One region of the Serratia sp. A07 genome, then DNA from elsewhere that is predicted to be linked to it. Evidence: predicted binding sites of a transcription regulator. Region 1 holds the regulator's gene; each other region holds the start of a gene.
What was found. Region 1 encodes Fur, which represses iron uptake genes when iron is present. Its sites were predicted from a motif close to ATAATAATGAGAACNACTATCAA; they were not measured.
Positions count from the first base shown of each region.

Region 1 (4,693 bases):
CACCAGCATGAAACGGTTGACCGCTTTGTTCTGCTCGGCATATTCATCCGACAACAGCAGCTCGCGCATGGCGCGCACGCGATCGCGCGGACGCTGCGCCGGCGCCGTTTTTTCCAGCTCGACGGACTGCGGCGCACTGGCGGCAGGCAACGCGCGCACCGGTTGCCCGGCGGTGAATTTCAACATGCGGCGTAAAATATCGGACGCGCTTTCACCGATGTGTTGCGTGTGGCTGGCAATATAACGGTAAAGCTCTTCGTCGACTTCAATAGTTTTCATCTTTATCCAATACTGTTTTTTCTACTTAGAACCTGAAGCCAGATCCTGCATTCAAGCCATGGGATTATAAGGTTAAAAGCGCTGGGGCGAACACAACAATGTGCCTCCGGACGGAAAATGCAGACTAATACCTATAGCCGGCACTGCCAAGCCCGCGCCGCGAAAATTCCGCATGATTCATCGTGCGATTCAATCATGATACCCTAATCTGAATCTCTCTCAGTATGAACTTCGCCATGAAATTACATTATCAACTGCTGGCCGCCGAGTCAGACGCGCTGCCGGTGCTGCTGATCCACGGGCTGTTCGGCAATCTGGACAACCTGGGCGTGCTGGCGCGCGATCTGCATAAACAGCACACGGTGATCAAGGTCGATCTGCGCAACCACGGCCTCTCCCCGCGCGCCGACGACATGAACTACCCCGCCATGGCGCAGGATCTGCTGGCGCTGCTCGACGAACTGCAGCTGGAGAAAGCGATCGTCATCGGCCATTCGATGGGCGGCAAAGCGGCGATGGCGCTGACCGCCATCGCGCCCGAGCGCGTCGCCAGGCTGATCGTCATCGACGTCGCGCCGGTGAATTACCAGACCCGCCGCCACGACGAGATCTTCGCCGCGCTGAAGGCCGTCAGCGCCGCCGGCATCACCCAGCGCCAGGCGGCTGCCCAGCTGATGCGCGACTACCTGCAGGAAGAAGGCGTGATCCAGTTCCTGCTGAAGTCCTTCCACAACGGCGAATGGCGCTTCAACCTGCCGGTGCTGATCGAACGCTACGAAGACATCACCGGCTGGCAGGAAGTCCCGGCCTGGCCGCACCCGACCCTGTTCATTCGCGGCGGCCTGTCGCCGTACGTGCAGGACAGCTACCGTGCAGCCATCGCCCGCCAGTTCCCGCAGGCCCGCGCGCACGTCGTCGCCGGCACCGGCCATTGGGTGCACGCCGAAAAACCGGAAGCGGTGCTGCGCGCCATTCACCGTTTCCTCGACGAAGCCTGAAAAACGCACTCACCTGGCGAAAAAACGCGCTAAAGATAACGGCTTAGCGCGTTTAGCCCGCAGTTAGGCATTGTCGTCGCTCCATCTGCTGGGGTAATATGGCGCGCTATAATTTTGCCACCGCGCCAGCGCGTTCGCGAACGCCGGTTCGGGGGTGAATTTGGGTTAGGGTTTATTGGCCCGAAGTGTGTTAACCGATGCCTCCGGAAGCGTGCGAGCGCTTTTTGATGCAAACTCCCTTGCAGTACCGCTACCTATGGCAAAAGAACAAACGGATCGCACGACGCTGGATCTGTTCGCAGATGAACGCCGTCCGGGGCGCCCGAAAACCAACCCGCTTTCCCGCGATGAACAGCTTAGAATCAATAAGCGCAATCAGTTACGGCGCGATAAAGTACGTGGATTGCGGCGCGTAGAGCTGAAAATCAACGCGGATGCGGTGGACGCCCTGAACAAACTGGCGGAACAGCGCAACATCAGCCGCAGCGAACTCATCGAGCAGATGCTGTTGGCACAACTGGCGGAAGAACAGCCGGAACATTGATCTCTTCGGCCGCACGCGCGGCGCGGCGTTAAGGACAACGCCGGATCGACCACGCTTTTCTTCATTCTCCGGCATCGCATAAATGCGATAAAACCCCGGCGCCACTTTCTGGCATGATACGCATTTACCGGTAAGAGACTGCGCCTGTCGGCGCCCGCCCCGGAGGCGAAAGGCTCTTGCCATGGCATCATTTTAATCGGCGTCAGCGGCGGCAGTGCCGGCGTCGAGTAATGCAATTACTTGAATTTAAAGGTTATACGCGATATGGCTACTGTAGGCATTTTCTTTGGCAGCGACACTGGCAATACCGAAAACATTGCCAAAATGATCCAGAAAATTCTCCAGAAACAGTTTGGCGACGACGTCTCTGAAGTGCATGACATCGCTAAAAGCAGCAAAGAAGACCTGGAAGGGTTCGATATCCTGCTGCTGGGTATCCCGACCTGGTACTACGGTGAAGCGCAGTGTGACTGGGATGATTTCTTCCCAACGCTGGAAGAAGTCGACTTCAACGGCAAACTGGTGGCGCTGTTCGGCTGCGGCGACCAGGAAGACTACGCGGAATACTTCTGTGACGCGATGGGTACCATCCGCGACATCATCGAACCGCGTGGCGCGGCCATCGTGGGCCACTGGCCGACCAAAGGCTACCACTTCGAGGCCTCCAAAGGCCTGGCGGACGACGATCACTTCATCGGTCTGGCGATCGACGAAGACCGCCAGCCTGAACTGACCAACGAGCGCGTGGACGCCTGGGTCAAACAAATCGTCGAAGAGCTGAGCCTGGCCGATATCGTCGGCTAAGCCCCGGCACTGGCGAAAGGTTGAACAAAGGCCCTGTAAAGTGCATAGTGTGCCCACAGGGCCGTCATCGGCAGCAGGGATTGCTGCGATAGAAGCTACAGATTTGTAACTTCCCACCCCGTCACGGTAGACTGAGATATCGGTTTATCCCATCCATCAAGGCGTTGCATGCAAAACATGCAATAGTGCAATTATATCTTTGTTAACAACCGGCGGTTTCCATTTAGTACAACCGGTTCTATAATGAGACGCATTAACTCTTTGTGCCGACCGATGCCACAGGCGAGTACGCCTCAACTTGATTAGCATAGTAACAGGACTGAATTCGCATGACCGACAACAACATCGCATTGAAGAAGGCCGGCTTAAAAGTCACGCTTCCGCGACTCAAAATCCTGGAAGTACTGCAAAATCCGGAATGCCATCACGTCAGTGCGGAAGATTTGTACAAAAAACTGATTGATATGGGCGAAGAGATCGGGCTGGCAACGGTTTATCGCGTACTGAACCAGTTTGACGATGCGGGCATTGTGACACGTCACAATTTCGAAGGCGGCAAGTCCGTGTTCGAGCTGACCCAACAGCATCACCACGATCACCTGATTTGCCTGGACTGCGGCAAAGTGATCGAATTCAGCGACGAATCCATCGAAGTGCGGCAGCGTGACATCGCCAAGCAGCACGGCATCAAGCTCACCAACCACAGCCTGTACCTGTACGGCCACTGTGAAACCGGTGACTGTCGCGAAGACGAAACGCTGCACGACAAGAAATAAGCCTGACCGGCTATGAAAAACCGCCTCACACCGAGGCGGTTTTTTTATGCCTGCCGTGCAAAGGGCAAAAAAATCCCCGGACAAGCCGGGGGAAAATCATGTCATGAAATATCACAATTGCAGCGGCACTGCTACTCCACGTACTACTCTCACTACAACGTCCGCCCTACGCCGACACGCGCGGGCGAACGCATTCCCCCTTCGTTATACGGCCGCCGCCAGGGCAGCAGGCCGTTGCACCGGGCTTAGACCTTCTCGGCGCGGCTGTAGCGCTTGCCGTCCGGGCTAACCGAACGCACCTGCACCTCACCGGACACCGCAGGCTTGGCCTTGGCGTCATAGCGCTGCCACTGCTTGCCGCCGTCGGTGGAGTACTCGATGCCCAATCCCGGCAGCGCGATATTCGCCTCCAGCTTGCCGCCCGCTACGCGTGCGCCCGGCACCGGCAGACGGTAAGCGACGCCACCTTTGTCCAGCTTGGCCAGTTCACGCTGCCCCAGGATATTGGCGAAGCGCAGCCAGTCTTTCTCCAGCGTCTTGGTATCGACAAAGTGGGTTTCCCCGCCTTTGTATTCGCGGCCGGCGCGGTAGTCCTGCTCCCAACCGGCGCGGTGCCAGGCGCGTTCAGCCACCGACAGCGCGCGTGGGAAAATCATGTATTCCATCTGCGGATCGGTGCGCTGGGTTTCGCTCCACAGCTGAGCGGACAGCCCGTAGGCGCCCGGCCACGGCTTATCGCTCTTGGCGTTGAAGTGGTTGCCGTCGCGGTCGACTGAAGTTTCCGCGTTCTGCGGCATGTTATCCGGCGCGAAGCTGAACACCTTGCGCTCGTCGCTGAAGCGGGTGCCCCAGTAGTAACCGCGCTCGTCCGGGTTCACCTCGTAAGGGAAGTCCATGTAGACGTAGTCCGGGTTGGAAACCACCACTTCATACCCTTTGTTGGCCCAGTCGTTGACGCTATCGAAACCGCCCCAGTACAGGGTATCCCAGAAGTTGACGCCCACGCGCGAGGTGGCGAACGCCTTCGCGTTCTCGGCGTCTTTCAGGCCATCCTGCCAGGCCTGCATTCTGTCGATGCCGTGCGCCTTCACCAGCTTGCTGACCTCTTGGCCGAAGTAGCTCGGCAGGTGCTCCATGTCGGCCACCTTGCCTTCTTTGATCATCGTCTGGCACACCTGCGACTTGGCCCACGGTTTGTCTTCGTTGCTCTGATCGATGATGCCTTTGCCCGGCTCCGGTTTCGCCTTGTCGGTGTAGCCGGCGCCCAGGCGAATGTTTTTCGCTTCGTCGCC
Region 1 is NZ_JBZXDO010000003.1:332,997-337,689, reverse strand. It holds gene seqA (replication initiation negative regulator SeqA) at 1-279, opposite strand, end outside; gene ybfF (esterase) at 504-1,277, shown strand; gene ybfE (LexA regulated protein) at 1,534-1,821, shown strand; gene fldA (flavodoxin FldA) at 2,086-2,625, shown strand; gene fur (ferric iron uptake transcriptional regulator) at 2,955-3,401, shown strand; gene AC4PR2_RS05315 (beta-N-acetylhexosaminidase) at 3,647-4,693, opposite strand, start outside.

Region 2 (4,693 bases), on a different contig from region 1:
GCGCCGAGAGAGAAACTGAGGGCCGATGCCAACGCGGCTTGCAGCGGCCGGGCGCGCGTGGCGGCGGAAATGCCCAGTTCGTCGCGCGCGTGGGCCTCCAGCGCATCATGCGCCATCAGCTTTTCCGCCACCTGCCGGGCCAGCGCCGGGTCCAGCCCGCGATGCACGTAGATAGACGTCAGTTCGCGGAACTCCCCCGGATAGTCTTCGAGCAGCTCCGCCTGTTCCTCGGCCAGCGCGGCCTTCTCGGTGTCCGCCTGCGACGACACCGACACGTACTCGCCGGTGGCCATCGACATCGCGCCCGCCACCCACCCGGCGACGCCGGCGATCATCAGCGCGGAATGCGAGGCGCTGGCCGCCGCCACGCCCAGCAGCAGGCTGGCCGTTGAGACGATGCCGTCGTTGGCGCCGAGCACCGCCGCCCGCAGCCAGCCGATGCGTTCAATACTGTGCCGCTCTCGATGCATCCTTTCTCTCCCACGTTCTCTTTCCGCTAGTCCCGCGCCGCCGCTTCCAGGCCGGCGATGTCGATTTTGCCCATCAGCAGCATCGCTTCCGTGACCCGCCGCACGCGCGCGGCGTCGGGGTCGTTCATCAGCTCGGTCAGGCGCCGCGGCACGATCTGCCAGCACAGCCCCCAGCGATCGCGCAGCCAGCCGCACTGCTCCGCCTCGCCGCCCTCGCTCAACGCATCCAACAGCCGGTCAACCTCCGCCTGATCGTCGCATTCCACCATCACGGAAAAGCTGTGATTGAACGGATCCAACGGCCCGGCCTCGATCGCCGCATAGCGCTGGTCACCCAGGGTGAAGGAGGCCAGCTTCACGCTGCCGGCCGGGCCGCTCGGCGTATCCGCCGGCAGATCGGAAAACCAGTTCACGGACGAACCGGGGATCAGCGCGACGTAGCAATTCAGCGCCGCCTCCATGTCTTTTTCAAACCACAGATGTTGCGTAATTCTGGCCATCGGCGCCTCCTTCAGGCATCGAGGATCGGCGCGAACCCGCCAAAGATCATGCGTTTGCCGTCAAACGGCATCTCGCCCAGCGCCTTCATGCGCGGATCGTTCATCATTTTCTGGTTGGCGGCGTCGCGCACCGCCTTGGAGGGGTACTCTATCCAGCTAAACACCACCACTTCGCCCTCCTGCGCCTTTACCGCGCCGCGAAAGTCGGTGAGTTTGCCGTCGGGCACGTCATCGCCCCAACACTCCACGATGCGCGTGGCGCCAAACTCTTTGAACAGCGGCGCCGCAGCGGCCGCCAGCCGGTGATAAGCCTCCTTGTTGGCGGCCGGCACCGCCACCACAAACCCGTCTACGTATTTCATCCTGGTATCCTCTTGTCTGATTAAGGACAGTCGGTTCAGCACGGGCGACGTTGCCCGTGCCCCCTACCAGTTTAGACGGCGGGCGCGCGGCCCGGATCGGAAGTTCAGCGGCCCGGATCGTTCGGCGGGTAAGATTCCGGCGTGGCGACCCGATTACGGCCGGCATTTTTTGCTTTGTATACCGCCAGATCCGCCAGTTTGAGCAGGTCGGCCAGGCTATGGCCGGAACCGCCCGGGCAGGTCACCATGCCGATGCTGACGGTGATCTGCAGCGGATGGCCGGCCGGCATGGTGATCGATTCCGCCTCAATGCGTTGCCGCAGCCGTTCGGCCAGCTGCAACCCCTGCTGCGGCTGGCCGAGCGTCGAGACGATGGCGAACTCTTCGCCGCCCATGCGGCCGAACAGATCGTTGACGTTCAGATCGGCGGCGATCGCACGGGTAAACGCCATCAGCGCCTGATCGCCACCGGCGTGGCCGAAACGGTCATTGATCGATTTGAAATAGTCGATGTCGAGCATCATGACGCACACCAGCTCGCCTTTCTGATCGATCACCCGCTCGCCGCGCTGCATAAACGCATTGCGCGTCAGCACGTGGGTCAACGCATCGTGATTCGCCACGTGCTCCAGCGTGCGCAACAACGCGTTGCGCGCATAGTTCATGCTGGCGACGGCGATCGGCCCCAGCGCCAGCAGCGCGATGCCCAGGCGCATGGATACCGCGTTCTGCAGCACCTTCATGTCGAGCGTGGTGCTAAGCAACCCGAAATCGATCGCCAGATGGCACCACAGCACGTAAACCAGCACCGCGATCATGGTGCTGAACAACGAAAAGGACATCGCCAGCCACAGCAGCACCGGCATCGGGAAGATCACCGCGCCGGGGCCGCCGATCAGCACGCTGCAGACCGCCGCCAGCGCCAGCAGCGCCAACACCGCCAGTTTCCCCCCCGCCTGCGGCCATTGGCTGCGCTGTATCAACATGGCGCAGGCCGCGCGCAGGCGATGTCGCCAATCGGCGGGAAACACCAGAATGAACGGCATCAGCGTGACGTAGTTGGTGAATTCAGATGAGAACCACAGCGCCAGGGAGGTCAAATAGGGCCTGCCGAACAACCACTGCGAGGCAACGGCCCCCACCAAGCCGGTAGCGGCGGCGGCGGCCAGGCAGATACCGAACAGATACATGCTGGACGCGCCGCGTTGCAACATGCGCGCCGGCGGCGACAGCCGCATGAACAGCAGATAGCCCACCACCACGCCGGCCAGATTGGCGGCGTTCAGCAGCAGCGCTTTCTCCAACGCACTGCCGGTCAACAGATCCGCCGCCAGGTAGCCCAGCACCGCCATCCCCCAGCCGGCGCGCGTCGCCCACTGCGGGCGGCGCACCAAAACGGCCAGCAGCACGGCGTTAGCCGGCCAGAATATCGCCAGAAAACTGCCGGGCCGGCTCACGATGCCCAGCAGACACAGCGCGAACACCAGCAAAAAAATGCTGAGCGCGGGCCAGATTTTCCGGGTATCGGACAACGAGGTGGTTTGCATCTTGGATCCAGAGACTTCCGCTAGCGTAAGGTGACAGTCTTTGCGTGTCACAACCGTCGACGATGAGGAGAAGATAAACGGCCGACCCGCCTATTATTGCCAGTTTTGCCGGTCCGGACACCTGTTTATTCATCAAGGAAAAATATATTTGTGTATCAATATATTGACGACATTCGCCTATCTGGCGCAGAAACTGCCAAGGCATCCCGGCCGTCTTGATCATTATGGTCAATTCGTCGGATTTTTACCGGTAAAACCGCCGTCTTTTTCCTTGATGACAAAATATAATCGGGCAATGCGCGGATCTCTCCTTTGCCCTCTATCCAAGCCCATTAAACGATAATTATAATGATAATCGTTATTATTTATTATTTACCATGGAATGATATGCACCAGTCAGTTCTTCGCCGCCCCAACAAAAACAAAAAAAATCACGTTTTCCGCTCGCTGCCCCTGATCGCCGGCCTGTTTCCCGCCCTGACGATCGCCGCCGCGCCCGACGCAAAAAAGGAAGACGCCATCACGGTGACCGCCACCGCCCTGCCTGCCGGCAGCTATAGCGCCGATACCGCCTCAACCGGCAGCAAAACCGCCACGCCAATCGGTGAACTGCCGCAATCGGTCAGCGTCGTCACCTCACAGGTGATTGACGACTTCCAGGTCAAAAGCGTCAATGACGCGATGAAATTCGTCAGCGGCGTCACCCAGGGCAACACGCTCGGCGGCACCGAGGATGGCTTCGTCAAACGCGGCTTTGGGGTTAACTCCGACGGTTCGGTGTTCATCGACGGCGTGCGCAGCAACCAAGGGCTGAGCATGGACGCCACCACCGATCGCGTCGAGGTGCTGAAAGGTTCCGCTTCGCTGCTGTATGGCATCCTCAGCCCCGGCGGCGTCATCAACCTGATCAGCAAAAAACCGCAGTATGACTGGAACACCCGCATTAGCGGCGCCACCAACAGCTTCGGCGGCGGCAGCGGCAGCGTCGATGTGACCGGCCCGCTGGGCGGCGGCTTCGCCTTCCGCCTGATCGCCGAGCGACAGCACGAGGATTACTGGCGTAACTTCGGCAGCGACGAACACACGCTGATCGCTCCTTCACTCAGCTGGTTCGGCGACCAGGCTTCCTTTAACATCGCCTACAGCGAGTACAAATACGACATTCCTTACGATCGCGGCACCGCGTTTATCGACGGCAAACCGGTCGATGTGCCCTATAACCGCCGGCTGGATGACTACGCCAACCGCGCCTGGGGCAAGAACAAACGCCTGAACGCCCATTATGAATATGCGCTGGATCCGATCTGGACCACCCGCCTCAACTACGCCTGGCTGCAACGCCGTTACGACAGCAACGAAGTGCGCGCCACCGCGATCGACACCGCGACCGGCATCGTTTCGCGCCGCGCCGACGCCAACCGCGGCTTCAATCACCAGACCGATTATTATTCCTGGGATGTGACCGGTTCGCCGGAGGTGTTCGGCATGCAACACGACCTGCTGCTGGGCGTGGACTACGAAAAGAACCAGACTTACAAGGCCTACTCCTATCGCGGCAAAGTGTCGAAGACGTTCAACATGTACGATCCGGCGTATGGCGAAGCGCCCGTCACCGACAGCACCACCTACAACGACGCATTGAGCAACCTGCGCACGACGCTGTTCAGCCGCTCCCTGTACGCCAAGGACAGCATTCATCTCTCCGACCGGTGGATTGCGGTGCTCGGCGCACGCTATCAGTCGTATTACCAGAACAACAGCAACGGTTTCCAGAAGCCGAAAAATACGCTCAATGACAAAGACGATCAGTTTTT
Region 2 is NZ_JBZXDO010000018.1:41,033-45,725, forward strand. It holds gene AC4PR2_RS17475 (VIT1/CCC1 transporter family protein) at 1-470, opposite strand, end outside; gene AC4PR2_RS17480 (VOC family protein) at 497-970, opposite strand; gene AC4PR2_RS17485 (DUF1428 domain-containing protein) at 982-1,332, opposite strand; gene AC4PR2_RS17490 (GGDEF domain-containing protein) at 1,437-2,879, opposite strand; gene AC4PR2_RS17495 (TonB-dependent siderophore receptor) at 3,267-4,693, shown strand, end outside.
Region 2: the regulator Fur is predicted to act here: its motif matches at 3,222-3,244, upstream of AC4PR2_RS17495 (TonB-dependent siderophore receptor).

Region 3 (4,693 bases), on a different contig from region 1:
GCACTGGGCTATCCGCTCTACTTTATTTTGCGGCGGCGTTTCGGCACCGACAATCTCGGCGGGCTGTGGTGCGAGCTGGCGCTGATGCTGCCGGCGGCGGCCTGGTTCGCCTTCGGCGACGGCGGCGCAGCGGCGCTGCAGATCAATGCCGAGCTGTATTGGCGCATTCCGCTGCTCGGCGTCATCAGCGCCGTGGCGCTGGTGTGCTACATCCTCGCCAGCCGCCTGCTGCCGTTCAGCCTGTTCGGCCTGCTGAGCTATGTGGAACCGGTGCTGCTGGTGATCGTCGCGCTGCTGCTCGGCGAAAGCATCGGCCAAAGCGAATGGCCGACCTATCTGGCGATCTGGCTGGCGGTGCTGCTGCTGGCGGCGGAGGGCGCACAGCACCTGCTGCGCCGCCAGCGGGTCTGACTCAGGCGGCCAGCGTCGCGCCGCCGTCAATCACGATGTCCTGCATGGTGATGTGGCTGGCCAAATCGGAGGCCAGGAACAACACCGCGTTGGCGATCTCATCCGGGCGGGCGATTTTGCCCAGCGGGATCCCCAGCTTGAACATCTCGGGGAAGCCGGCGATGGTGCGTTGCTGCGCGTCGTCGGTCTGCCACATGCCGCGCTGCATCGGCGTGTCGGTCGAGCCCGGCGACACCAGATTGCAGCGCACGCCGAACGGCGCCATCTCCAACCCCACACAGTGGTTCAGGCTGGTCAGCGCCGCCTTCGAGGCGCAGTAGGCCGCCATCTGCGCGCGCGGCACGTGCGCGGCGTTGGAGCCGATGCTGACGATCGCCCCGCTGCGCTGCGCCTTGAAGTGCGGCAGCACGGCGCGGAACAGGTAAAACGCCCCCGAGGCGTTGACGTTGATGCACTGATGCCAGTCATCCACGCTCAGATCTTCGGTATTGCCCATGCGCAGAATGCCGGCGGCGTTGACCAACACGTCCAGTCGCGGGTTCTCCGCCAGCTGTTGGCGGCACACCGCCTCCACCTGCTCCGGCCGGCTGATGTCCAGCGTCACGCAAGGGTAAGGCAGATCCGGGTTGGCGAACTCGCGGTCAAATCCCACCACCTCGGCGCCCTGCGTCAAAAAATGCCGGGCGATCTGCTCGCCGATGCCGCGCGCCGCGCCGGTCACCCACACGCGTTTGCCGGTGAAATCCATTTGAATGCTCATGCGCACACCGCCATCCGGGCACGCTGCCGGGTCATGTTGTTGTTCATCGTTGTCTCCTGCGAAAGCGTATGACGCGGCGCGCACTGCGCCGCAAAGAGGCCTACAGCGCGCCGCTGTTCAGGCCGAAAGCGTTGAGCATGGTGCCCAGTTTGGCGGCGGTTTCCATCCACTCGGACTGCGGTGTCGAAGCGGCGACGATGCCCGCGCCGGCGAACAGCCTCACCCGGTTGCCGCGCAGCAGGCCGCTGCGGATGACGATCGCCCACTCGCCGTCGCCGTTGGCGTCACACCAGCCGACGATGCCGCTGAACAGGCCGCGATCGTGCGGTTCCAGATCGGCGATCAGTTGGCGGGCGCTCTCGGTCGGGAAGCCGCACAGCGCCGGCGTCGGATGCAGCAGGCAGGCCAGCTGCATCACGTTGAGATTCGGGTTCAGCAGCTCACCGCGAATGCGGGTGGACAGGTGCCACATGGTGCCGGTGCTGAGCAGCGACGGGCCGCTGGGCACGCTCAGGCTGGCGCACAATGGCGCCAGGTGGCGGCGAATGTCGTCGATCACCAGCTTGTGTTCGTATTTGTCTTTGGTCGAGCGCATCAGGCGCTCGCTGCCAAGGCGATCCTGCTGCGGATCGTCCTGACGGCGCGCCGAGCCCGCCAGCGGATTGGTGTGGATCTCGCCGCCCTGCTTGCGGATCAGCAGTTCCGGGCTGGCGCCGATCAGCACGCCGCCATCGGCCAGCGGCAGGGAAAAGTGATAACCGGTCGGGTTCTGCACCATCAGGTTATTGAGGATCTGGTGGCCCGCCACCGGCTGCTCCAGCTCGATGTCGAGGATGCGCGACAGCACCGCCTTGTCCAGCTTGCCCTGTTTAAAGCGGCTGACCGCTTCCGCCACCGCGTGCTTGAAGCGCGGCTCGTCCGGAATGCTGGTGCAGGCGGCCAGGCGATGCGGCTGTTGCAGCATCGGGCGCGCGGCGCGGGTAAAGCTGTCGTTGGCGACAAACTGGCAGTTTTCAGGCACGTACAGGCTGGAAGGCCGGCGCGTATCGAACGGAATGGCGCCCACCACCACCGGCGTCTCCTGGCCGGCGGCTTTGGCGCGCGCCAGCGCCTGGCGGATATGCTGCGCCAGCGCGCTGCCTTCCTGCTCACCGCCGAACGCCGGCGTCTCGATACGCTCGAACACACCGTCGGCGGAGAGGGAACGGAATTCGGACCGGTACAAAAAGGTCGATTGTTCGGCGTACACAAACCCGGGGAAGGTTTGGTTTTCTGTCGTCAGTGTCGCCACTAGACCACTCCTTTGTTGCGCCTTACCAATGATAATGTTTATGCGAATAATTATCATTAGCCATAAAAGGAGGATAAATTACACCGGATCCCCACCGTGGGTCAATCTCCGATGAATGAATCTTTCCGCCCGCTGCGGCAAATCCGCGTTACGGCAAAGTAAGAAATAACACACTGTTATTATTGTGTTTTAGCAGAAAATAAAAGTCGTGACGTCGTCACCTTCACGCCAAAAACGCCCGTTAAACCGGCGGCCGGCGGGGCAATTTGGCGTCAGCGTCTTAAGCAGCGCTAATACAAACGTCTGCCGCTGCATATCCACGGCGACCATGCGCGCATCGAGAAAATCGAAGTAACAGCGCACCTGCGGATAAAGCGCCTTGAACAGGCTCTCTTTGGCGGAAAACGTCAGCGTCAGCAGTTCATTGAACGGCAACGCCTCGCGCAGCAACGTCTCGCGCTCCGCCGGGGAAACGATCGCCCCCCACAGCTCCTCCGCCCGCACGTCGGAGAGCAGCGTCTCCACATCCAGCCCCACGCCGCCCAGCCCACTCTCGCGGTGCACGGCGCACAGCGCGGTATCCGAATTATGGCTCAGCGCCCCGGCGATGCCCGGTGGCCACTGCGGCGCGCGATCTTCGCCGCGCGCCAGGGTGAAGTCGGCAAAACCGAGCGGCGCCAACAGTTGCCGCGCCAGAACACGCCCGGCCAGATACTCCGCGCGGCGCTTCGGCACCGCACGCGCCAGATGATCCGGCAGCGCAAAGCCCGCCTCGGGAAAACGCTCGTCGCGATACTCCGCCAGCGCAAAATGGCAGCGCGCCACCTGGCCCGGATAGCCGTCCGGCGTGAAAAATTCGATATTGCGGATAAAAGTGGGCAACGGCGGTATCCATGATAAGCAGGCAGGCTGATGATGTTAGCCCCCGAAACGGCCTGCAACAATGACCCTGGGCAAAATAAATGGCGTTAAGGCCTGCGTGGCGGCGCGTTAGCCGGGATGGGGAGAGGCCTCTCCCCCGCGCGCGGGAGAGAGGCTGGGCATTACAAGATGCCTTTCATGGTCTTTTCGAAATCGCTCCAGGCACAGAAACCGTCTTTGTCGATCGGGCAGCCTTTCAGCGCCAGCGTTACCCGCTGCGGCGGGGTTTGCAGCGTCAGCGGCGTCGCCTTGCGCAGCTGTTCGGTGGACTGATAGACGTACTCGATCTTCAGCAGTTCACGGTCGTTCTGCGCATCGCGCCAGCGCTGGAACACCAGTTTGCCGCCGATCGGCGTTTTCTCGTATTGCTGCGGCAGCTGATACGGCTGGAACTGCATGGCCGACAGCAGCGAGGCAATATTGGAATCGTGGCCGACCAGCACCGTCAGCTTCGGCGCGTCCGGTTTGCGCTCGCCCAGCAGCGCGTTGTTGATGTAGGTCAGCAGCGGCTTGGCGACGTTCTGCGCCACCACCGGCGAGGTGAACAGCGAGTCCTGATAGCCGTCTTTCAGCTGCGCCAGCTGCTGCCACTGGTGAGGGGTGGCGATTTTGCCCCAGGCCACCTCTTTCATCGGGAAACCTTCGTAATACTGCAGCATAAAGGCGTCCACCAGCGAGTTGCCCACCCGCAGCGGGCCGGAGACGCCCGGCTCTTTGCCCGGCACCGCGCTCATCACGCTGGCTTCTTTGGTCAGGTCACAGTGTTTGTCGGTCTTGCAGGCGGCGGAATCCTTGTAGTCGATGATCTTCGCCAGCTGTTGGTAAGAGGCGTCCAGCTTCAGCGAGCCCAGCGCGGCGTTCATCGCCGCCAGCGCCTGCTGGTTGAAGGCCTCGCTGGTGTCGGTGATGATCGGGTTGAAGGTCGGATCCATCTCGCCCATCTTGTCCTGATGGTGCACGCTGACGTCGCAGCCGGGGAACGCGCCGTTGCTGAAGAACTGCGCGGTGGCGACCGTGCGCTGCAGGCTGTTGGCGTAGACGTACACGCTGCCGGCGGTCGGGCAACCCTCTTTCGGCAACAGGCCGGTCTGCTTCAGCCAGGCGTTGAAGTAGTGCCCCATATACACTTCCAGCACCCCGCCCTTGGTGGTCAGCTGGCCGCCCGGCGTTTCCCAGGCCGGCCAGGCCTTCGGCGTAGACTGCGCCAGCACGCTGCCGTTGTTGGCCAGCGGCGCGCGCAGGTTATGGCGGCTCATGACCAGCACCTGTTCCAGCTGATAACCGCCGGCTTCCGCCAGCGCGTTCCCGGT
Region 3 is NZ_JBZXDO010000017.1:27,270-31,962, reverse strand. It holds gene rarD (EamA family transporter RarD) at 1-411, shown strand, start outside; gene dhbA (2,3-dihydro-2,3-dihydroxybenzoate dehydrogenase) at 413-1,171, opposite strand; gene AC4PR2_RS16965 (isochorismate synthase) at 1,272-2,462, opposite strand; gene AC4PR2_RS16960 (4'-phosphopantetheinyl transferase family protein) at 2,652-3,344, opposite strand; gene agp (bifunctional glucose-1-phosphatase/inositol phosphatase) at 3,506-4,693, opposite strand, start outside.
Region 3: the regulator Fur is predicted to act here: its motif matches at 2,497-2,519, upstream of AC4PR2_RS16965 (isochorismate synthase).